4 regions of the Terracoccus luteus genome follow, and region 2 is predicted to be linked to each of the others. Evidence: predicted binding sites of a transcription regulator. Region 2 holds the regulator's gene; each other region holds the start of a gene.
What was found. The regulator LexA, encoded in region 2, represses DNA repair genes until DNA is damaged. The targets are predictions, from matches to a motif close to TCGAACANNTGTTCGA.
Positions count from the first base shown of each region.

Region 1: the regulator LexA is predicted to act here: its motif matches at 1,195-1,210, upstream of DFJ68_RS06225 (DUF6504 family protein).
Region 3: the regulator LexA is predicted to act here: its motif matches at 2,554-2,569, upstream of ruvC (crossover junction endodeoxyribonuclease RuvC).
Region 4: the regulator LexA is predicted to act here: its motif matches at 3,595-3,610, upstream of DFJ68_RS05510 (alpha-ketoglutarate-dependent dioxygenase AlkB).

Region 1 is NZ_RBXT01000001.1:1,360,521-1,366,390, forward strand. Features, by position in the region: gene DFJ68_RS06220 (DUF4126 domain-containing protein) at 39-818, opposite strand; gene DFJ68_RS06225 (DUF6504 family protein) at 1,481-1,801, shown strand; gene DFJ68_RS06230 (SAV_6107 family HEPN domain-containing protein) at 1,812-2,258, shown strand; gene DFJ68_RS06235 (DNA polymerase III subunit alpha) at 2,316-5,870, shown strand, end outside.
Region 2 is NZ_RBXT01000001.1:535,241-541,110, reverse strand. Features, by position in the region: gene DFJ68_RS02610 (alpha/beta hydrolase) at 1-1,421, opposite strand, end outside; gene DFJ68_RS02605 (hypothetical protein) at 1,418-1,753, opposite strand; gene DFJ68_RS02600 (LysM peptidoglycan-binding domain-containing protein) at 2,042-2,497, opposite strand; gene lexA (transcriptional repressor LexA) at 2,786-3,514, shown strand; gene DFJ68_RS02590 (Sir2 family NAD-dependent protein deacetylase) at 3,655-4,632, opposite strand; gene DFJ68_RS02585 (LysR family transcriptional regulator) at 4,677-5,642, shown strand.
Region 3 is NZ_RBXT01000001.1:1,477,026-1,482,895, reverse strand. Features, by position in the region: gene ruvB (Holliday junction branch migration DNA helicase RuvB) at 167-1,285, opposite strand; gene ruvA (Holliday junction branch migration protein RuvA) at 1,282-1,884, opposite strand; gene ruvC (crossover junction endodeoxyribonuclease RuvC) at 1,892-2,503, opposite strand; gene DFJ68_RS06805 (YebC/PmpR family DNA-binding transcriptional regulator) at 2,669-3,430, opposite strand; gene pdxT (pyridoxal 5'-phosphate synthase glutaminase subunit PdxT) at 3,491-4,162, opposite strand; gene kynU (kynureninase) at 4,161-5,444, shown strand; gene DFJ68_RS06790 (hypothetical protein) at 5,503-5,870, opposite strand, start outside.
Region 4 is NZ_RBXT01000001.1:1,197,162-1,203,031, forward strand. Features, by position in the region: gene DFJ68_RS18935 (hypothetical protein) at 1-43, shown strand, start outside; gene leuA (2-isopropylmalate synthase) at 240-1,973, shown strand; gene DFJ68_RS05505 (maleylpyruvate isomerase family mycothiol-dependent enzyme) at 2,081-2,905, opposite strand; gene DFJ68_RS05510 (alpha-ketoglutarate-dependent dioxygenase AlkB) at 2,921-3,571, opposite strand; gene recO (DNA repair protein RecO) at 3,695-4,462, shown strand; gene DFJ68_RS05520 (isoprenyl transferase) at 4,553-5,326, shown strand; gene DFJ68_RS05530 (S8 family serine peptidase) at 5,461-5,870, shown strand, end outside.

The sequences.
Region 1 (5,870 bases), 830 kb from region 2:
TCGCGGCGGTCGCACGCGACGGGTGCCGGTGGGCGGGCTCAGCCGTCGTCGCGGGTCTGGTCGAAGGGCCGCTCGAGACGCTCGTCGGCGCGGGGTGACGGACCGGCGGCGTCGCGGCCGCGCAGCAGGCGCCGGTTCTCGCGCGGCGTCCTCGCCGGGTCGGTCGGGCCGGTCTGGCCCGTCGGTGGGGGCTCGGGGCGCCCGTCGAGGCGTCCCGACGGGGTGGCGATGCCGACGCGCTCGCCCCAGGCGTCGTAGCTGCGCTTGAACCGGCGCACCCGCCCGAGCAGCTTGTATACGAGGTAGGCGCCGGCGACGAGCAGCACGAGGGCGATCGACGCGGCCCACCACGGGTGGGCGATGGCGAGGGCGGTGACGCCGGTGACGGCGACGTCCTCGCCGGTGCTGACGACGACGTTGCTCGCGGGCTCGGGAGAGGTGTTGACGGCGGCCCGCAGGCCGGCCTTGACGCCGTGCGAGAGCAGCGCGGTGATGCCACCCGTGGCGGCGCCCACGGCGGCGTCGAGCCCGGCCGTCTCGTGCCCGAGGAGGTAGCCGATGGTGGCGCCGACGGCGGGTCGCACGACGGTGTGCACGGTGTCCCACAACGAGTCGACGTAGGGGATCTTGTCGGCGAACATCTCGACGACGAAGAGCACCCCGGCGAGCACGAGCACGTCGGTGCGCGCGAGGGCGTCGGGGATCTGGCCGAGCGAGAAGAACCGGTCGGCGAGGCCGAGCACGAGCACGACGGCGTAGGCGTTGATGCCGCTGGCCCAGCCGGAGGTGAAGACCATGGGGAGGAACTCGGCGCCCATCGTGGCTCCTTGTGTGTGCCGTGCGGCGCGTGCCGGGTGCGGGCCGGGTGCGTCGGGGTGGGTCCGCTGGACCCGCGGTGACATCCGCGGCGGATGCCGGGTGGTGGCGTCCGGTCCGACGGTCCCGCATCGGGGGGCTGGTTGCAAACGACGTGGCCGGGGCGTGCGGACGGGGCCCGATCCGTGAGCGGACGGGACCCCTGCGCCCCTCCGTTCGCGGACCGGACCCCGCACGCACGACTGTGCCGCAGCGGGGGCTCCGGGGGCGTGAGCACGTGTACTCAGATGCCGCTGCGGGCCCGTCGTCCGCGGGTCGGTGGGGGCCTGTGGACGACCTTGACACGCTGTCGGCGGCGGGGGTTACTGTGGTTCTGCGTCGAACACCTGTTCGAAAAACGTGTTCGACGCGATCGGTCGAGCATAGCCCTGCCGTGCACCCGCCACACCGGGTGCACGGGGTGGTCGGGGGTGTCCGGTCGGTCGGTGGACGGGTCGGCCGGTGGGTCGGTCGGCTCGAGCAGGTCAAGTGGTTCGGTCAGGGTCATCAGTCGTCGGTTGGGTGTCGGGCCGCTCGCAGGTCGCGGGTGGTCTGGGTCGTGATTTCCGGCCTCGACGTGTCCGTACGAAGGAGACGTGTCGTGGTTCGCAGGTTCAGTGATGTGGTGCAGGTCCGTCCCGTGGAGGGGGCGGCCGGGGTGGCGAGGCGTCCGGAGGCGTTCATCTGGCGCGGCCGGCTCTACGTCGTGCGCGACGTGCTCGCCCAGTGGCGTGAGCGCCGGGCGTGGTGGCGTGAGGCGCTCGACGCCGACGGCGGGGGCGGTCCGGTCGTGCCGGGCGGCTCGCTCGCCGCGGCGGCCTCCGAGCAGCAGGTGTGGCGGGTCGAGGCGAGCCCCGGGTGGTCGTTCGCCCCCGGGGTCTACGACCTCGCCCACGACGAGGGCGCCCAGGGCGAGCAGTGGCAGCTCGTCCGGGTCGCCGACTGAGGTGACGACGATGACCGCCACGCACCTGCCCCGTCCTCCCATCGGACCGGCCGTCTTCGACCTGCTCGACCGGTCGCGGCGCACCCTCGAGCAGGCCTGCCGCACGAGCGACGTCGGCGAGCGCTACCGCGACGCCCACCTCGGCGCGCTGCGGGCCGCCGCGGCCCTCGTCGCCGCGCGCAGCGTGCCCACCCCGCGGTCCCGTCCGCGCAGCGTCTGGCAGGTGCTGCCGGGGCTGGCCCCCGAGCTCGGCGAGTGGGCGGCGTTCTTCGCGGCCTGCTCGGCGCGCCGGTCGGTGGTCGACCGCGGCGGGTGGGTGCCGGTGCGCGAGGCCGACGACCTGCTGCGCCAGGCCGAGATGTTCCTCGAGATCGTCCAGGACGCCCTCGGGGTCCCCCTGACGATGCCCCTGCCGCAGACCATCACGCCGGTGTCGCCCACCCGCGACGCGTCCTGAGGGCGGCGGCCCGTGACCGACACGTTCGTCCACCTGCACGTCGCCTCCGGCTACTCGATGCGCTACGGCACCGCCCGCCCCGAGCAGCTCGTCGAGCGTGCCGCCGCCTGGGGCCAGCCCGCCCTCGCCCTCACCGACCGTGACGGGCTGTACGGCGCGGTCAAGTTCGTCAAGGCGTGCATGGCCCACGGCATCGCCCCGGTCCTCGGCGTCGACCTCGCCCTCGAGCCACCACCGACGCGTCGCGGGGTCGCGTCGGCGGGGGCCCGCGGTGCGGGTCGCACGCCGGTCCGGGGCGGTGCCCTGGTCGACCCCCGGCTGCCCCGGGTCACGGTGCTGGCCCGCGGCAGCGGCACGAGCGGCCTGCCCGCCGGGGCCGGGTGGGCGTCCTTGTGCCGCCTCGTCACCGCCACCCACCTGCGGGGGGAGCGCGGCACCCCCGTCACGACGGCCGACCTCGTCGCGCAGCACGCGACGACGGTCGCGGGGGAGCGGTCGCTCGTCGTGCTCCTCGGCCCCGACTCCGACGTCGGCCGGGCCGTGCTGGCCAAGCAGCACTCCCGGGCCAGGGCCGCGCTCGAGCGGTGGGTAGCGCTGCTCCCGCACGGTGGCGTCGTCGTCGAGCTGGTCTGCCACGGGGGGCCCGAGCACCTTCCCGGCAGCCTCGGTCAGGCCGGGCGCATGCTCGCCCTCGCCCGCGAGGTCGGGGTCCCGACGGTGCTCACCGCGGCGGTCCGGCACGCCGACCCGCAGGACGCCGCCGTCGTCGACGTCCTCGACGCCGCCCGCCGGCTCGTCGCGCTCGACACCCGCCACCTCGACCGGGTCACCGCGGCCGGGCACCTGTCGCCCACGCCCCTCATGCACGCCCTCGCCCTCGACGTCACCCAGGTGTCGGGTCCGGGGCTCGTCGGTGGGGGAGCGGCCGCCCGTGAGCAGGCCCGCGACCTCGTCCGGCGCACGGTCGCCCTCGCGACCGACTGCACCCAACAGCCCCGGGCCGACCTCGGCATCGGCTCGGTGCACCTGCCCGAGCCGGCCGCGCTCGGCCTCGGCGACGACGACCCCCAGCAGGTGCTGGCCCGGCGCTGCCGCGCGTCGGTGGCCACCCGCTACCCCGCCCGGTCCGGCGCCGGCCTCGCGGAGGTGCACGCCCGCCTCGACGACGAGCTCGAGGTGATCTCCGGGCTGGGCTACGCCACCTACTTCCTCACCGTCGCCAAGGTGTGCGACCTCATCCGCGAGATGGGGGTGCGGGTGGCCGCCCGCGGCTCGGGCGCCGGTTCCGTCGTCAACTTCCTCCTCGGCATCTCCGGGGTCGACCCCATGCGGCACGGCCTGCTCATGCAGCGGTTCTGCTCGCCACTGCGGGCCGAGCTGCCCGACATCGACATCGACGTCGAGTCCGCCCGCCGCACCGAGATCTACGAGCGGATCCTCGAGCACTTCGGCGGTGAGCGCGTCACGTGCGTGTCGATGATGGACACCTACCGGGTGCGTCACGCCATCCGTGACGTCGGGGCGGCGCTCGGGCTGCCGCCGCCGGAGGTCGACGCGATGGCCAAGGCCTTCCCGCACATCGCCGCCCGCAACGTGCGCCACGCCCTCGCCGAGCTGCCCGAGCTGCGGGCGAGCGGTCTCGACGTGCCGCGGCTGCAGCTGATGTTCGACATCGTCGAACGGCTCGACGGGCTGCCGCGCCACATCGCGCTGCACCCGTGCGGGGTCGTGCTGTCCGACTCGGCGCTGCTCGACCGCACGCCCGTCGAGGCGAGCTGGCTCGGCTTCCCGATGAGCCAGTTCGACAAGGACGACGTCGAGGAGATGGGCCTGCTCAAGCTCGACGTCCTCGGCATCCGCATGCAGTCGGCGATGGCCCACGCGCTGCAGGAGGTCGAGCGCGTCGACCGGGTCGTCGTCGACCTCGACGACGAGCAGCAGGTGCCCTTCGACGACGAGCCGACCTTCGAGATGATCCGGTCGACCCGCACGCTCGGCTGCTTCCAGATCGAGAGCCCCGGGCAGCGCGAGCTCATCGGCAAGTTCGGCCCGCGCAGCTTCGAGGACATCATCATCGACATCTCGCTCTTCCGACCCGGACCGGTCAAGAGCGACATGATCGTGCCCTTCCTCGAGGCCCGGCAGGGCTGGAAGAACCCCTCGTACCTGCACCCGACCCTCATCCCCGCGCTCGAGCAGACCGAGGGGGTCGTCGTCTTCCACGAGCAGGTGCTCATGATCGTCGCCGAGACGACCGGCGTCACCCTCGCCGAGGCCGACGAGGTGCGCCGGGCCATGGGCTCGACCGCCGGTCAGGCGCAGGTCGAGGCCTGGTGGCGGCCCGCGGCCCGGGCCCGCGGCTACGACGAGCAGGCGGTCGACCGCATCTGGGAGGTGCTCAAGGCCTTCGCCTCGTTCGGGTTCTGCAAGGCGCACGCCGCGGCCTTCGCCCTGCCGACCTACCAGTCCGCCTGGCTCAAGGCGCACCACCCGGCCGCCTTCCTGTCCGGGGTGCTGACCCACGACCCCGGCATGTACCCGAAGCGGCTCATCCTCGACGACGCCCGGTCGTTCGGGGTCGAGATCCTCGGCCTCGACGTCAACGCCTCGACGGGCGCCTACCGGTACGAGCGCACCGACGACGGTCGTCCGGGCATCCGCCTGTCGCTCGCCGACGTGCACGGCATCAGCGAGGCCGAGGTGGCACGCATCGTCGGGGGACAGCCGTACGCGAGCCTGTCCGACTTCTGGCAGCGGGCGCACGTCTCGCGGCCCGTGGCCGAGAGGCTCGTGCTCGCCGGCGGTTTCGACGCCCTGCACGACATCGACCTCGGGGGCGACCCCGGCGCCGGGGCGCGGGCCCGACGCGGCAGCTGGCAGGACGACCGGCAGCTCGGCCCGGCCGACGGGCGGCAGCACGAGGGCGTGCCGAACGGTCGGGCGCCGGCCGGGCTGGGGCGCCCCGGTCTCGGCCGGGGCGGGCTCGGCCGACGTGGCCGGGTCACCCGCCGCGACCTGCTGCTGCACGTCGCCGAGCTCGACCGGTGGTCCTCCTCCCAGCGTCGGGTCTCGGCCGCCTCGAAGGGCCGGCGGGCCCGGGTCACGTCGGTGTCGGTCGACGGCGGCATCCGGGCCCTGGCCGCGGCCCAGTCGCAGGCCGCGGCGCCGGTGCCCGACCAGGTCCCGACCCAGCTGGCCCTCGACCTCGGCGACACCCCGACCCTGCAGACCACGAGCGGGCTGCCCGAGATGACCGGCCCCGAGCGGGTGCGGGCCGAGCTCGAGGTGCTCGGCCTCGACGCGAGCGGTCACGTCGTCGACTTCTACGCCCCGATGCTCGACGCCCTCGGGGTGACGCGCGCCCGTGACCTGCTCGAGGGCCGCAGCGGCCGCGAGGTGTGGGTCGCCGGCGTCAAGGTGGCCACCCAGACGCCCCCGATCCGCTCGGGGCGTCGCGTCGTCTTCCTCACCCTCGACGACGCGACCGGCCCGAGCGACCTCACCTTCTTCGAGGACGTCCAGGGCCCCTACGCGGGCACCGTCTTCCACTCGTGGCTGCTGCTGTGCCGGGGGGTGGTGCGCCGCACCGGGCCTCGGGGGGTCTCGATCCGG
Region 2 (5,870 bases):
AGGACGGCCGTCATCTGGGTGGCCACGCCGTCACGCGCGGCTGCCAGCACGTTGAGGCCTCCCGGGCGCAGACCGGTCTGCGCGACGTCGGTGAACGGCACCCCCGGGGAGCCGAAGACGACGGCGTCGTCGAGCGTGTGCGGCTGCAGGAGCGCCGTCCCCGTGACGACCGAGCCGTACGAGTGCCCGAGCACGGTCTGGTGGACGGGGTCGTCACGTGCCGCGGTCATGCCCGCCGAGAAGGCGGCGAGCTCGTCGGCCGACTCCCGCGCCCGGACGGGCGAGAGGACGGTCCCCCGGGTGTCGGTGAGGTCGCGCCAGCGGGGGGCGTCGTAGCCGATCCAGGTGACGACGGCCAGGGCGCCGTTGCCCGTTCCCGCCTGCAAGCGCAGGCGGACGGCGGTGTCGTCGAGGCGCAGCGCGTCGCCCCGCACCGAGGTCGCGAGCCCGCCGACGAGCGTCGCGACGTGCGGGTCGCCGTCGACGTCTCCGACGGCGAGGACGGCCCTGACCCGCCCGTACGGGGCCTGCACGAGCAGCAGGCGGCGACGTTCCCCGCCCAACGCCCGGCCCAGGACGGTGCGGACGGTGAGCAAGTCGTCGAGGGCCTCCTGCGCCTCCTGCCGACCGTCGACGTCCCACCACGACACGGCCTGCAGGCGCGCCCGTTGCTCGGCCTCGAGCCGCGACAGGAGCACGAGGTTGGCCTCGTGCCGGGCCCAGGCGGGGACGCCGTCTCGGGGGCCGACCCACTCGGGATGGAGGCGGACTGCATCCTCGCGCTGCGACCAGGTCAGCGACCGCCACCAGGCCGCCGCCCGGAAGGCGTCCTGCGCGCCCGTGACCGCCGCGACCGGCGGCGGCGGTGCGGGTGGCGAGGTGGTGGTCAGCCACGCCGCCAGCGAGCGACCCGACGCCGCGGACGTCAGAGCGCGGGACAGGGCTCGGTCGGCCGTGTCGGCGACGTCGACGGCCCGGCGCACCAGCGCGTCGACCTCGGCGGTCACCACCGCGTCGAGCCGGGCCCGGTGGGCGGCGACCACCGGGTCGGCGGCCGCCGGCGTCGGCGGTGGGGGCACGTAGCGGCCCGCCTGCGTGAGGCGGCCCCCGACCTGGGCGCAGCGGTCGTCGGCCCGGCGGACGAGGTCGCGCGCCGACCTCAGGCTCGGCACCGCCGCCGCGAGGGCCTGGGCGCTCGCGCCGAGACGGCCGGCGAGGGCCGTGACGTGCGCAGTGGCCTCGACATACCGACGAGCCGCCTCGTCGGCGGCGGGACCTCGCCAGGTGTGGCGGGCGGCCCGCCGCCAGACGAGGGCCGCCGCGACCTCGACGAGACGGGCCCGCTGACGCTCGAGGTCGGCGCCGGCCTGCTCGACCGCCTCGACGCCGAGCCGCCCCACCGCCGCGGCGTCCCAGGTCATGAGGCCTGCGTCACGGGCGGCGCCGTCCCGTCGGAGGCACCCCCCAACGGTCCGGTCAGGAGCGCCGCCGTGGACCCCTCGACGGCGTCGTAGCCGGAGCCGGCGCACGAGAGATGGGTGCCCAGCCGGGTCAGCGCGTACCGGGCCGACGCCAGCTCGTCGGCCCATGTTGCGGCCACGCCCGGGACCGCCCGGGCGGTCGTGCCCGCCGGGATCGCCCGGGTGACGACGGCCCAGACGCCGCTGAGGTCGACCGCTCGGAGGGCTCCGCTCGTCTCGCCGAGCCCGGCCGCCTCGGCCCGGAGGTCACCGGGCTCCACTTCGTACCGCATCGCTCCTTCTCCCTGCCCCCGTGGCGAGGGTAGGGCGACCGACGACACCGACGTCGGCAGCCGTCCACAGGCGTGACGACGGACAAAGACGGCAGCGGAGGACGACAGGGGCGGACGACGGGAGGACGCCGCACCCCGGTGGCGAGGTGCGGCGTCCGGGTGCGGTCGGCGGGGTCGAGGCGCCGAATGCACCAGCCGCAGGACGAGGTCGTGCGGCGGTCTGAGGCCCCGCGCCCGGTGGGCTCGCGGGACGGGTCGGGGACCGGTCAGGGACGACTCGAGGACAGGTCAGGGCGTGGGCACGAGCAGCTGCTGACCGGCGCTGACCTGGTCGCTCGCGAGGGAGTTCTGCAGCTGGAGCGCGACGACGCCGTCACGGACGGCCAGGTCGGGCAGCTCACGCGCGGCGATCTGCGAGAGCGTCTCACCGGACCTGACGATGACCGGACGGGACTCGCCACCGGCCGACGCCAGCTGGCCGGCCAGCCCGACGCTCAGGGCGATGACGACGGCGAGGGTCCCGGTGACGAGGACGAGGCGCCCGAGCCGGGTGATGCGCAGCACCGGCCGCGCGCGGCGGACCCGCCCCAGGGCGTCGGCCCCGGTGGGCAGTGAGACGAGCCGAGGCCGGCCGGGGCGGCCGTACGCCGGGTGGGTCGGGTCGGCGGACGGGTGTGCGGCGCCGACGGCGCGGGCCGGGGTGACGGGGCTCGGGTCGGCGAAGCTCAGGACGGTGGCGCCCATGGTGTCCTCCTCGTTCCGGCCCCCGGTGAGGAGGTCGGCCTGGTCGGTCGGTTCGGTCGAGAGCGGTGTCCGCGCGCCCTGTGGATCGTCGGGACACGTGTTCGATAGAACGTCTGTACGATTTCTAGCACGGTGGCCCGACAAAGTCGAGACACGCCTCGAACGGATGTTTGGCATGTGTGTTCGAACCTCGTACGCTGCTCTCACATCACCAACCACACCAGTCACCACTGACAGTGGGTCCCGAGAGGGCCTCTCGCAGCGGCGCAGACCGACGAAGGGGACACCATGGCTGACGTGACCGAGCTGCCCGACCGCGACCGGGGTGACGGCCTCACGGTGCGTCAGCGTCGGGTGCTCGAGGTGATCCGCAACTCCGTCGACCGTCGCGGGTATCCGCCGAGCATGCGCGAGATCGGCGAGGCCGTGGGCCTGGCCAGTCCCTCGAGCGTCTCCCACCAGCTGGCGGCCCTCGAGCGCAAGGGCTTCCTGCGCCGCGACCCCAACCGCCCCCGGGCCATCGAGGTCGTCTCCCCCGACGCCTCCGCCGCCCGCCACCCGGCCTCGGGTTCGCCGGGCGCGCCGCTGCCGAGCGTGGACGGGGCGGGCGCCGACGACACCGGCTCGGGTGACGCGCGTCCGCAGGCGACGTACGTCCCGGTGCTCGGTCGCATCGCGGCCGGCACGCCGATCCTCGCCGACGAGGTCGTCGACGACGTCTTCCCGCTCCCCCGCCAGCTCGTCGGCGAGGGCTCGCTCTTCCTGCTCAAGGTGGTCGGCGACTCGATGGTCGACGCGGCCATCTGCGACGGTGACTGGGTCGTCGTGCACCAGCAGCAGACGGCCGAGAACGGTGACATCGTGGCGGCGCTGCTCGACAACGAGGCGACGGTCAAGACGTTCAAGCGCAAGGACGGCCACGTCTGGCTGCTGCCGCACAACCCCGACTTCTCACCGATCGACGGTGACGACGCGACCATCCTCGGCAAGGTGACGGCGGTCCTGCGCCGGGTCTGACCGGGAACGCACGACCAGGGCATGACCGAGGGCACGATCGTGGTCTGACCGAGCACCGACCGAGCACCGACCGAGCACCGACCGAGAGCTCCACCGACGCAGACGCCCGCCCGACCTCCCGTCGGGCGGGCGTCCGTGCGTCAGGGCTCGACGTGCAGGGCCTCGACGAGCGCGTCGAGGGTGTCACCGAGGGGCGCGTGCAGCCGGAGGCTGGCCTCCGCGTCGCCGCGCGTCGCCGACCGGGTGACGATGGCGACCGGCACCCCCTCGCGGTGGGCCCGGCGCACGAAGCGGTAGCCACTCATCACGGCGAGCGACGACCCGAGCACGAGCAACGCCCGCGCCTGCTCGACGAGGGAGAAGCACCGCTCGACGACCTCGCGGGGCACGGACTCGCCGAAGAAGACGACGTCCGGCTTGACCGTGTCGTGCCCGCACACGAGGCAGCGCGGCGGGTGGAAGGTCTCGACGAGGTCGTCGGCCAGGACGATGTCGCCGTCGGGGCGCACCTGCTCACCCCACTGCGACCCGACCGCCTCCGCCGCCGCGGCGAAACGGTCCATGAAGCCGGGGTTGCCCTGGGTCATCCGCTCGTGCAGGCCGATGCGCGAGGTGACCTCGCCGCAGGTCAGGCACACCGCCCGGTCCAGCGAGCCGTGCAGCTCGATGACGTCCCGGGCGCCCGCGGCCTGGTGCAGTCCGTCGACGTTCTGGGTGATCACCGGGCCGACGAAGCCGGCCCGCTGCAGCTGGGTGACCCGACGGTGACCGGTGTTCGGTGCCGCGGCGTTGAACCGCTGCCACCCGATGTAGCTGCGGGCCCAGTACCGACGCCGCGCCTCGCTCGACCCGGCGAACTCGCCGTACGTCATGGGCTCGACCCGGCGCGTGCCGTCGGGGCCGCGGTAGTCGGGGATGCCGGACTCCGTGGACAGGCCGGCGCCGGAGAGGACGACGACCCCACCGCCGCTGACGAGGTCGACGAGGTCGTCGAAGGTGCCGAGGTCGCTCACCTCGAGGGGCAGCGTGCGGGACGTGGCCAGTCGGGTGGCGCCACGCGCGGGGATGCCGGGCGGTTGCGTCACCGTCCCAGCGTACGTTCTCGTGCGTCTCACCATGACGTCCGCGACCGGCATCCATAAGTGGTTGTTATGATCGGGGCATGATCGACGCTGCCGGCCTCCGGGTCATGAAGGCCATCGCCGACGAGGGCAGCTTCACGAGCGCCGCCAACGCCCTCGGGTTCACCCAGCCGGCGATCTCGCAGATGGTGCGCCGGCTCGAGCAGCGCACCGGCACGGTGCTCGTCGAGCGCTACGGCCGGCAGGTGCGCCTCACGGAGGCCGGTCGGGTGCTCGCCCGCCACGCCGTCGGGGTGCTCGCGGCCCTCGACGCCGCCGAGGAGGAGATCACCGCCATCGCCGGGCTGCGCGCCGGTCGGGTGCGGCTGCAGGCCTTCCCGAGCTCGTCGGCGACGCTCGTGCCGCGCTCGCTCGCGATCGTCAAGGCGCGCCACCCCGACATCAGCGTGACCTTCACCGAGGCCGAGCCGCCGGAGTCCCTCGCCGCGCTGCGGGCCGGCGACTGCGACATCGCCGTCGTCTTCGCCTACGAGGGACAGGACCTCGGCGAGCTCGAGGAGGACCTGTCGCTGCTCGTCACCCGGCACCTGCTCGACGACGAGGTGCGCCTCGTCGTGCCCCGCGCGCACCCGCTGGCCGACGCAGGGACCGCCTCGATGGCGGACTTCGCCGACGAGGAATGGATCGCCGGGTGTCCGCGCTGTCGCGGCTACCTGCTCTCGCTCGCCACCGGCGTGGGCTTCACCCCGAACGTCGCGTTCGAGACGGAGGACTACGTCGCGCAGATCGGGCTCGTCAGCGCCGGTCTCGGGGTCGCCCTCGTGCCCGACATCATCCTCGGCGCGGCGAAGCACGACGACGTCGTGTCGCTGCCCCTCTCACCGCCGTCGCGTCGCCAGATCCTCGCCGTGACCACCCCCGACCTGCAGCGGGTCCCTGCGGTCGGCGCCGCCCTGCAGGCCCTGTGCGAGGCCGCCCGGGCGGCGGCCGGCTCGAGCCGCACGCAGGCGTCCGGCGCCGAGGCGCCCGCGCTCGTCACCGGCTGACCGGGCGCTCCCACCGCGCCCGTCCACCCGGCGAGGGCGGGGATGGCGGCGACCTGCCGACGGCCCACCCGACCGCTCCCGTCGCGAGTGGCCCTCGACCAATACGGTGGTGCCATGGCCGACCTGCCCCGCCACCCCGGCCCGCCCGACCCGGACCGACGGTGGGCCGTCGCGCCAGCCCCTGGCCCGGCGCCGGACGTCACGACGGGCGTCACGACGGGCGCCTCG
Region 3 (5,870 bases), 940 kb from region 2:
ATGTCGCGTCAACGACCGGGGGCACCACGGAGTGCCGCGGCAGCGGCGTAGGTGCCCGAGGGAGTCTACGGTCGGTTCAGCCAAATGTCAGACCGGGTGGCGGTGCTCGGCGAGCCGCGGGCGTGCTGCTGCGTGGTGCCCCGCGGTGCCCCATCGTGCTGCGGGGTCAGCCGCCGAGGCGACCGGGCCCGCCCTCGTCGAGCGGCAGGGTCGCCGACCACATCCCCTGGGCGTCGGGTGGGACCGGCAGCCCGAGGTGCTCCCACGCGAGGGCGGATGCCGCCCTGCCGCGCGGCGTTCGCACCATGAACCCCTCGCGCACGAGGAAGGGCTCGGCCACGGTCTCGACGGTGTCGGGCTCCTCCCCCACGGCGACGGCGAGGGTGGACAGGCCGACGGGGCCTCCGTTGAAGCGCCGGCACAGGGCGTCGAGCACGGCGCGGTCGAGGCGGTCGAGGCCTCGCTCGTCGACGTCGAACAGGGCGAGGGCGGCGCGAGCCGCGGCCTGGCTGACGTGGTCGTCGCCGTGCACCTGAGCCCAGTCGCGCACGCGGCGCAGCAGGCGGTTGGCGATGCGGGGGGTACCGCGCGAGCGCAGTGCGATCTCGGTGATGCCGTCCTCGTCGGCCCGCAGCCCGAGCAGGCCGGCCGACCGGCGCAGGATCGTCACGAGGTCGCTCGCGGCGTAGAAGTCGAGGTGGCCGGTGAAGCCGAAGCGGTCGCGCAGCGGGGCCGGGAGCAGGCCGGCCCGCGTCGTCGCCCCGACGACGGTGAAGGGCGGCAGCTCGAGCGGGATGGCGGTGGCGCCCGGGCCCTTGCCGATGATGACGTCGACGCGGAAGTCCTCCATGGCGAGGTAGAGCATCTCCTCGGCCGAGCGCGACATGCGGTGGATCTCGTCGAGGAAGAGCACCTCCCCCTCGGCCAGCGAGCTGAGCACCGACGCGAGGTCGCCGGCGTGCTGGATGGCCGGGCCCGACGTGATGCGGATCGGCTGCTCGAGCTCGGAGGCGACGATCATGGCCAGCGTCGTCTTGCCGAGCCCCGGCGGGCCGGAGAGCAGCACGTGGTCGGGCGGCGTGCCCCGGCGCTTGGCCGCCTCGAGCACGAGCCCGAGCTGGTCGCGGACGCGGGTCTGGCCCGGGAAGTCGTCGAGCCGCTTGGGGCGCAGCGCCGCCTCGACGACCCGCTCGTCGTCGCGGTCGAGGCGGCCGTCGAGGCGGGGGTCGACGATGCGGGCGGTGAGGTCGAAGCCGTCGCTCGCGGGCAGGTCGGGGTCGGTCACCGGCCGAGCTCCTGCAGGGCGGCGCGCAGCAGCGCGGAGACGCTCGCGCCCTCCCCGGCGCCCGGGGCGACCTTGTCGAGCGCGGCCTCGGCCTGGCGGGCGGTCCAGCCCAGCCCGACGAGGGCCTCGAGCACCTGGTCGCGCCACTCGTCGGCCTGCGGGCGAGGGGCCGGGACCGCGGCGTCGACGGACCCCGGCAGGGCCCCGAGCTTGTCGCGCAGCTCGAGCACGAGGCGCTCGGCCCCCTTCTTGCCGATGCCGGGGACCTTCGTCAGCGCGGCGAGGTCGCCGCTACCGAGGGCGAGGCGCACGGCATCCGGGCTGTGCACCGCGAGCATGGCGAGGGCGAGGCGCGGGCCGACGCCCGAGACGGTCTGCACCGTCTCGAAGACGGTCTTCTCGTCGTCGGTGGCGAAGCCGTAGAGGGTGAGGGAGTCCTCGCGCACGACGAGGGTCGTCGCGAGGCGGGCCGGCTGGCCCAGCCGCACCGAGACCGCCGTCGCGGGGGTCGTGTGCACGAGCATGCCGACGCCGCCGACCTCGACGACGACGGAGTCGAGGCCGACCTTGCTGACGGTGCCGGACAGGGACGCGATCATGACGCGCTCATCGGGTGGGAGCCTTCGGGAGGGTCGGACGGGTCGGGTCGTGGGCCGTGACGGCCGTGCTGCTGCGCGGCACGCGCTTCGGGATGCGGCTCGGTCGCGCGGGTGCGGCCGCGGCCGCCTCGGCGAGCCGGTTCTGGGTGCCGCCCCGCCAGACGTGGCAGATGGCGAGGGCGAGGGCGTCGGCCGCGTCGGCGGGCTTCGGCGGCGTCGTGAGGCCGAGCAGCCGCGTCACCATCGTCGTGACCTGCGCCTTGTCGGCCCGGCCGCTGCCGCTCACCGCCGCCTTGACCTCGGTCGGGGTGTGCAGCGTGACTGGCAGGCCGCGGCGCTCGGCGTGCACCATGACGAGGCCGGTCACCTGGGCGGTGCCCATCACGGTCGAGACGTTGGTGTCGGCGAAGACCCGCTCGATGGCGACCGCCTCGGGGCGGTGCCGCTCGAACCAGTGGTGCAGCTCGTCGTCGACGGCGACGAGACGGCGCGGCGTGGGGTCGGCCGGCAGCGTGCGGATGACGCCGACCTCGACGAGCGTGAGGCGCCGCCCGGGCAGGCCGTCGACGACACCGACACCGCAGCGGGTCAGCCCGGGGTCGACGGCGAGGACGCGCACCACTCACCTCCTGACGTCGTCGACCACGCGGGTGCCCGGCAGACGGCCGACCGAACACGTGTTCGGCTCAACCGTAACGACGCGGGTGCGCGGGCCGCGGAGGCGCGCCGGGCGGGCCCACCGGCATCCGGCCCCCGTCGTGTCGCGGGTAGGAGGCCGCGAGGCTCACTCCTCGTCGTCGTCGAGCTCGGCGAGCACCTCGTCGGGGATGTCACCGTTGGCGTAGACGTTCTGCACGTCGTCGCTGTCCTCGAGCGCGTCGATGACGCGGATCATCTTCTTCGCGCCGTCGAGGTCGAGGGGCACCTGGAGGGTGGGGACGAACGAGGCCTCGGCCGACTCGTAGTCGATGCCGGCGTCCTGGATGGCCTTGCGGATGGCGACGAAGTCGGTCGCCTCGGAGACGATCTCCCACGTCTCGCCGTTGTCGTTGACCTCCTCGGCCCCCGCCTCGAGCACGACCTCGAGGATGTCGTCCTCGCCGCCGGCCTCCTTGGGCACCGTCACGACGCCCTTGCGGTGGAAGACGTAGGCGACCGAGCCCGGGTCGGCCAGCTGCCCGCCGTTGCGGGTCAGGGCGGTGCGCACCTCGGCGGCCGCGCGGTTGCGGTTGTCGGTGAGGCACTCGATGAGCAGCGCGACGCCGTTCGGGGCGTAGCCCTCGTACATGATCGTCTGCCAGTCGGCCCCGCCGGCCTCGGCGCCCGAGCCGCGCTTGAGGGCGCGGTCGATGTTGTCGTTGGGGACCGACGTCTTCTTCGCCTTCTGGATGGCGTCGTACAGCGTCGGGTTGCCCGCGGGGTCGCCGCCACCCTGGCGGGCCGCGACCTCGATGTTCTTGATGAGCTTCGCGAAGAGCTTGCCGCGCTTGGCGTCCTTGGCCGCCTTCTGGTGCTTCGTGGTGGCCCATTTGGAGTGCCCGCTCATACGGATCCCTTCGCGGTCGTGGTCTGCACGTCTGTCAGCCCGTCTGGCAGCACGTGGTCGTCAGGCTGTCGTGGTCCGGCTCGTCGCCCGTGCCGTCATGGCGACGAACTCGGCGTGGATGCGACGGTCGCCACCCACCTCGGGGTGGAACGCGGTCGCCATCAGGTTGCCCTGCCGGACCGCGACGATCCTACCGGCGGCCGGGCCGGAGCCCACACGGGCGAGCACCTCGACGCCCGCGCCGGCCTCCTCGACCCACGGGGCGCGGATGAAGACGGCGCGGACGGGGCCCTCGAGGCCGGCGAACTCGAGCTCGTGCTCGAACGAGTCGACCTGCCGGCCGAAGGCGTTGCGGCGCACCGTGACGTCGAGGCCGCCGATCGTCTGCTGGTCGGGTCGGGCGTCGACGAGGCGGTCGGCGAGCAGGATCATCCCGGCGCAGGACCCGTAGGCCGGCATCCCCTCGGCGATGCGACGGCGCAGGGGCTCCATGAGGCCGAAGGCGCGCAGCAGCTTGTCGATGACGGTCGACTCGCCGCCCGGCACCACGACGGCGTCGACGGCCTCGACCTCCTCGGGTCGGCGGACCGGGACGGCCTGCGCGCCGAGGGAGGCGAGCGCCTGCAGGTGCTCGCGCGAGTCTCCTTGGACGGCGAGCACGCCGATGCGCGGGGTGGGGCGGGTCGTCACGGGCAGAGCATAGGCACGGGCCGCGCGATACGTTGCGGACATGACTGCCGCGCCCACCTCCCTCGCCGCCCTCGCCGCCCTCGACGACCTGCTCGCGGACGCCGAGCGCCTCGATGCCGCCTCGCCGCTCGCCCACGTGCGCGACCGCTTCGAGCTGCCCGAGGGACTGGTCTACCTCGACGGCAACTCGCTCGGGGCGCTGCCCAAGGCGGTGCCGGATGCCGTGGCCGACGTCGTGCGCCGACAGTGGGGCTCCCAGCTCATCGCCTCGTGGAACGACGAGGACTGGTGGGGCGCGCAGGTGCGGGTCGGCGACCAGGTGGGGCTGCTCGTGGGGGCGGCCGCCGGGCAGACCGTCGTCACCGACTCGACGTCGGTCAACCTCTTCAAGACGGTGGTCGGGGCGGCGCGGCTGCGACCGGGCCGGCGGGTCGTGCTCATCGACCCCGACTCGTTCCCCACCGACCTCTACGTCACCGACGCGGCGGCGCGGCTGGCGGACCTCGACGTGCGACGGGTGCACCCCCGCGACGCGGTGGCGGCCATCGCGGAGGTCGGCGACGACCTCGCGCTGGCGTCGTACTCGCAGGTCGACTACCGCACGGGCGAGCAGTGGGACCTCGTCTCCATCACCGAGGCCGCCCACGCGGTCGGCGCCCTCGCCTGCTGGGACCTGTGCCACTCGGCCGGCGCGATGGAGGTCGGGCTGGACGAGGGCGGCGCCGACCTCGCCGTCGGCTGCGGCTACAAGTACCTCAACGGCGGACCGGGGGCGCCGGCGTTCCTCTACGTCGCCGAGCGGCACCTCGCCGACTTCGACCAGCCGCTGTCGGGCTGGCACGGGCACGCCCGACCGTTCGAGATGGGCGGCACGTTCGAGCCGGCCCCCGGCATCACCCGCGGGCGGGTCGGCACTCCCCCGCTCGTCTCGCTGCTCGCCCTCGAGGCGGCGCTCACCGCCTTCGAGGGGCTGACGCCGGCGGCGGTGCGCGAGCAGTCGCTGTCGGTGACGGCGCTGTTCATCAGCGCCCTGGACGCGGCGGGGGTGCTCGGTGACGACCTGACCCTCGCCACGCCGCGCGAGCCGGAGCGGCGTGGGTCGCAGGTGTCGCTGCGCCACCCGCAGGCCTTCGCCGTCGTGCAGGCGCTCATCGCGCGCGGGGTCGTGGGCGACTTCCGCGAGAGCGACATCGTGCGGCTCGGGTTCGCCCCGCTCTACGTCACCCACGTCGACGCCGTCACGGCGGCCCGCCACCTCGTCGAGGTGCTCGACGGGCGCGAGTTCGAGCGCGACGAGTTCACCCGGCGCGGCGCCGTCACGTAGCCCGGGACGGGGCCGACCGGCATCCGACACGTGACGGTTCAGTCAGGCACACCCGCGGTCACCAGCCGGTCGTCAGCAGGACGGCCTTCGTGATGGGCCCGGGGTTGCGGATCGTCTCGCCCGACCCGATCTGCGGCGTCATGAGGGAGTTGACGTCGCCGGCCCGGTAGGTGGCCTCGTCGAGGTGCGAGTAGCTGCTCCCCGGCTGCCACGTCGACGGTGCGTAGAGCCGCGCGGTCGCTCCCCCGTTGGCGTTGCGCACCTTCGGGGAGTCGAAGTAGACGTTGTTGCCGCGCAGCACCCCGGCGAGCTGCGTCGAGCTGTCGGGAAGGCCGAGCAGCTTCGTCCCCGTGTTCGTCTCGGTGTAGCGCGAGTAGGCCAGCGGGTAGCCCGAGAGCCGCACCGTGCCCCGGTTGCTGCTGACGT
Region 4 (5,870 bases), 660 kb from region 2:
GCCCCGCCCCGAGGAGGAGGTCGCCGACGCCGGCAGTGACTGACGGCGAGACGCGGATCTCACGATGCGGGCAGCACGGCCCGGGGGTGGACGACGAGACCGCCCCGCAATACGGTGACGGTGTGCGTGCGGTGGGCCTGCTCCTTCTTTGCCGCGACGAGGCCTGACCCCGGCCGCCCTCGTCGCGGAGTTCGTCGTGTCCGGCCGGACACCGTGAACCCCGACGAAGAGAGCCGACGATGATCCACCCCCAGCAGACCTCGGGCATGCCGTTCCAGAAGTACGCGCCCTTCCACGAGCAGATCGCCGTCGACCTGCCCGACCGCACGTGGCCGACGAAGCGCATCGAGACGGCCCCGCGCTGGTGCGCGGTCGACCTGCGCGACGGCAACCAGGCGCTCATCGACCCGATGAACGGCGAGCGCAAGCTGCGCATGTTCCAGCTGCTCGTCTCCATGGGCTACAAGGAGATCGAAGTCGGCTTCCCGTCGGCGAGCCAGACCGACTACGACTTCTGCCGTGAGCTCATCGAGGGCGGCCACATCCCCGACGACGTCACCATCCAGGTCCTGACGCAGTGCCGCGACCACCTCATCGAGCGCACCTACGACGCGATCCGCGGCAGCAAGCAGGCGATCGTCCACTTCTACAACTCGACGTCCGCGCTGCAGCGCAAGGTCGTCTTCGGCCTCGACCAGGACGGCATCGTCGACATCGCCGTGCAGGGCGCCCGGCTGTGCAAGAAGCTCGAGGAGACGGTGCCCGAGACCGACGTGTACTACGAGTACTCGCCCGAGAGCTACACCGGCACCGAGCTCGAGTTCGCCGTCCGCATCTGCAACGCCGTCATCGACGTCGTCGACCCGACCCCCGACCACAAGATGATCGTCAACCTGCCCGCGACGGTGGAGATGGCGACCCCGAACGTCTACGCCGACAGCATCGAGTGGATGGTCCGCCACCTCGACCGCCGCGAGTCCGTCGTCGTCAGCCTGCACCCGCACAACGACCGCGGCACCGGTGTCGCCGCCGCCGAGCTCGGCTACCTCGCCGGCGCCGACCGCATCGAGGGCTGCCTCTTCGGCAACGGCGAGCGCACGGGCAACGTCTGCCTCGTCACCCTCGGCATGAACCTCTTCGGCCAGGGCATCGACCCCCAGATCGACTTCAGCGACATCGACGAGGTGCGCCGCACCGTCGAGTACTGCAACCAGCTGCCCGTGGGCGAGCGCCACCCCTACGGCGGCGACCTCGTCTTCACCGCCTTCAGCGGGTCGCACCAGGACGCCATCAAGAAGGGCTTCGAGGCCATGGAGTCCGAGGCGAAGAGCAAGGATGCCGGGATCGACGACCTCGTGTGGGCGGTGCCCTACCTGCCGGTCGACCCGCACGACCTCGGCCGCTCGTACGAGGCCGTCGTTCGAGTCAACAGCCAGTCGGGCAAGGGCGGCGTCGCGTACATCATGAAGAGCGAGCACCAGATGGACCTGCCGCGCCGGCTGCAGATCGAATTCAGCGGGGTCGTCCAGCGGGGCGTCGACCAGGACGGTGGCGAGGTCGCCCCGGCCGAGCTGTGGTCGCGGTTCCGGGACGAGTACCTGCCCGACTCCGACCGCGCCTGGGGCCGCTTCGAGCTCGTGAACGTCGTCACCGACTCGACGGTCGACGGGGCGAGCACCATCGAGGCCAGCCTCCGCGACGGTGCGGGTCAGGTCACGGTGACCGGCACCGGCAACGGCCCGATCGCCGCCTTCGTCGCGGCCCTCGGCACCGTCGAGGGCGCGCCCGAGGTGAGGGTGCTCGACTACGCCGAGCACGCACTGTCGCAGGGTGGCGACGCCCGCGCCGCCGCCTACGTCGAGTGCGCCGTCGGCGAGCGGGTGCTGTGGGGCGTCGGGGTCGACCCGTCGATCGTCAACGCCTCGCTCAAGGCCGTCGTCTCGGCGGTCAACCGCGCCCTGCGCGACGCCTGATCCGAGCGGTCGGCCGGGACGCCGTCGTGGCGACGTCCCGGCCGTGAGGCGCCCGTCCCCACAGGCATCGCCCGGGAGACAGGCCTCGGCGGTGGCCCAGGGACGCGTCAGTCGACCGCCCGGGAGACCACCCGGTCGACGGCCGCGAGGGCGTCGGCGTCGCCCACGCGGGTGACCTCGCCTGCCGGTGGCCGGTTCCACAGCCAGGCGTCGAGGTCGGCGGCCGTGCCGCAGACCTCGGTCGTCACACCGGGCCGGGCGCCCTGGGCGACGTCGAGGGCGAGCACGTCGAGCTCGTCACCGTCGGATTCGGTGCCGTGCACCCGCAACGGCGTGACCGTCCACGTGTGCATGGTGTCGACCGCCGACACCACGACGGCGCCGCCGAGGGGGTCGGCCGCGAGCCCCGGCTCGGCCGGGTCGTCCTCGTGGCCCCGCATGACGACGAGGGCCTCGTCGACGCCGTCGGCGGACAGGCAGGGGTCGAGGGGGGTCCGCTGCCCGGTGGTCAGCTCGGCGTCGAGCCGGTGCACGAGCGCCTCGTGGGCCTGACGGCGCGCGATGTAGCCGACCGTGTGGTCGTCGGCCCACATCCAGCGCTCGGTGTCGGCGGGCAGCTGCGACAGCACCCGGCGCAGCCGGGCGGTCGCGTGGTCGAAGAACGCGAGCAGGCCCTCACGGTCGGCCGGGCGGGCCACGCGCGCTGCCTCGACCGCCGCCAGACCACCCCGCTCGGTCACCCCCTGCTCGACGATCTCGCCCCAGAACCACTGCACCTCCGCGAGGTGCCACAGCAGGTCGTCGGCCGACCAGTCGGGGCACGTGGGCACGCGCGCGGCCGGGTCGGCATCCGCGAGCACCGTTCTGAAACGGGCGGACTCACGCTCGAGGTGGTCGGCGAACGGCAACGGGGTCGGTACTCGCGACGTCACGACGCCACCTTTCGTTCAGCGGACGCCCGCAACCCGGAACTGCACCGAGATGCGCGGGCCGAGCGGCTCGGCGGTCTTCGGCACGCAGTGGTCCCACGTGCGCTGGCACGAGCCTCCCATGACGACGAGGTCACCGTGCCCCAACGGGTAGCGCAGGCTGCGTCCGCCGGCGCCCTCGACCGGGCGACCGTCACGGGGCCGCAGCGCGAGGGTGCGCGGCGAGCCGAGCGAGAGGATGGCGATCATCGTGTCGCTGTCCCGCGAACGGCCGATGCGGTCACCGTGCCAGGCCACGCTGTCGCGCCCGTCGCGGTAGAGGCACAGCCCCGCGGTGACGAACGGCTCGCCGAGCTCGCCCGCGTAGTGACGGCTGAGGGCGTCGCGCGCCTGCGCGAGCATGGGGTGGGGCAGCGGCTCGTCGCCACCGTAGAACTTCGTCAGCCGCGGCACGTCGACGACCGAGTCGTACATCTGCCGCCGTTCGGCGTGCCACGGCACGTCGCGCAGCAGGGCTGCGAAGAGCTCGTCGCCCGCGGCCAGCCACCCGGGCCGCACGTCGACCCACGCCCCGAGCGCGAGCGGATGCCGGGTGGTGCCGACGCGCAGGTCGCGCAGCGTCATCTCGTCGGTGAGGTCGAGCAGCGACCCCTGGAGCGTCAGGTCCATGGGACCCAGCCTACCCCCGTCCGTCGAACACGCGTTCGATCGAGCGGCTGACGGACATGACGACGACGACGCGACGGGCGTGGCCGCCACCACCCGGCATCCGTCACGGTGGACAATGGGGCCATGCCTCTCTACCGCGACGAGGCGATCGTGCTGCGCACCCACAAGCTGGGGGAGGCCGACCGCATCATCACCCTGCTGACCCGCACGCGGGGTCGGGTGCGTGCGGTCGCCAAGGGGGTGCGTCGCACCCGGTCGCGGTTCGGCTCGCGGCTCGAGCCCGGCATGGTCGTCGACGTGCAGTGCTACGAGGGGCGCAACCTCGACACGGTGACGCAGGTCGAGACGCTCGCCCCCTACGGCGATGCCATCGCGCGCGACTACGCGGCGTGGACCACGGCCACCGTCATGCTCGAGACCGCCCTGCAGCTGAGCGAGGAGCACGAGCCGCAGACCCAGCAGTACCTCCTGCTCGCCGGCGCACTGCGGTCGCTGGCCGAGCACGCGCACGACCCCGGCCTCGTCCTCGACGCCTTCCTGCTGCGCTCGCTCGCCGTCGCGGGGTGGGCGCCGAGCTTCGTCGACTGCGCCCGGTGCGGGGCGCCGGGGCCGCACCGGGCCTTCAACGTGCAGGCGGGTGGGGCGGTGTGCAGCGGATGCCGGCCGCCCGGGTCGAGCGCGCCCGCGCCGGAGACCTTCCTGCTGCTCGCGGCCCTGCTCTCGGGCGACTGGGAGACCGCCGACGCCAGCGACGACCGGCACCGGCGCCAGGGCAACGGGCTCGTCGCCGCCTTCCTCCAGTGGCACGTCGAGCGGGGGCTGCGCTCGCTGCGGCTGGTCGACCTCACGCCCCGGGCCGTCGTCGAGCCGCCGGCCGCCGCGCCGGCTTGAGCCCGCCCGGAACGGCCCGATGTCCCCTGAAACCGTTTCACACGCAACGTTGTTCGCCCTCACCCCGCCCCGACCGACGAGGATCCGTCGATGACGACCAGACCCTTCCCGCACCCGAGCGGCGCCACCGCACCGGTCATCCCCGCCGAGGTGCGGCCGAAGCACGTCGCCATCGTCATGGACGGCAACGGCCGGTGGGCCAACCAGCGGGGGCTGCCGCGGACGAAGGGCCACGAGGCGGGGGAGGCGTCCCTGCTCGACGTCGTCGCGGGCGCCATCGAGGTCGGCGTCACCCACCTGTCGGCCTACGCGTTCTCGACCGAGAACTGGCGACGCTCGCCCGACGAGGTGCGCTTCCTCATGGGGTTCAACCGTGACGTCATCCGCCGCCGGCGTGACCAGCTGCACGAGTGGGGGGTGCGCATGCACTGGGTGGGCCGGACGCCCCGGCTGTGGCGCTCGGTCGTCAAGGAGCTCGAGGTCGCCGAGGAGCTCACCCGTCACAACACCGGCCTGACCCTCTACTTCTGCGTCAACTACGGCGGTCGCGCCGAGATCGCCGACGCGGTCAAGCGCATCGCCGGGGACGTCAAGGACGGCCGGCTCAAGCCGTCGTCGGTCGACGAGCGCACCATCGCCCGCTACCTCGACGTGCCGAGCATGCCCGACGTCGACCTCTTCGTGCGCAGCTCGGGAGAGCAGCGCACGAGCAACTTTCTGCTGTGGCAGTCGGCGTACGCCGAGATGGTCTTCCAGAACCGGCTCTGGCCCGACTACGACCGGCGCGACCTCTGGGCCGCCGTGGAGGAGTACGTCGCCCGAGACCGTCGGTACGGCGGGGCGGTCGACACGCCCACGGCCTGAGGGTCACCGCGTCCACCTGGCGGCCATCGGGCCCTGAGACGTGGCGAGCGTGCGCCATGGCAGGTCTCCGCCATTGTCACGGCGGTGGGGGTCTGTCACGTTGGGCGCGCCCCCTCCGCGTCGAAAGGCCCTCGATGTCCTGCCTGCCGCACCCCCGCCCGCGAGCGGTCCTCGCCGCGGCGGTGACCGCCACCCTCGCGGTCGGCGCCGGAAGCCTGTCCGCCGGCGCCACCACCGTCACCGCAGCGCCCGCCACCGCGACCGCTACCGCAACCGCCACCGCAACCGCGACGGCCGACGCGACCGCCGCGACCGCCGCGGGGCCGGGCACCCCGGCAGGGCCCCCGCCGGCGGCGGCGCCGTCCGCGGGCGGCCCGTCGTCGACGCACACCGTCACCCTCGTCACGGGCGACGTCGTCACCGTCACCACCGCCGCCGACGGGCGCACGAGCGCCGACGTGAAGCCGGCCCCGGGCTCCACCGGTGGCGTGCACACCCAGACCGTGGGCCGCAGCCTCTACGTCGTCCCCGACTCGGTGGTGCC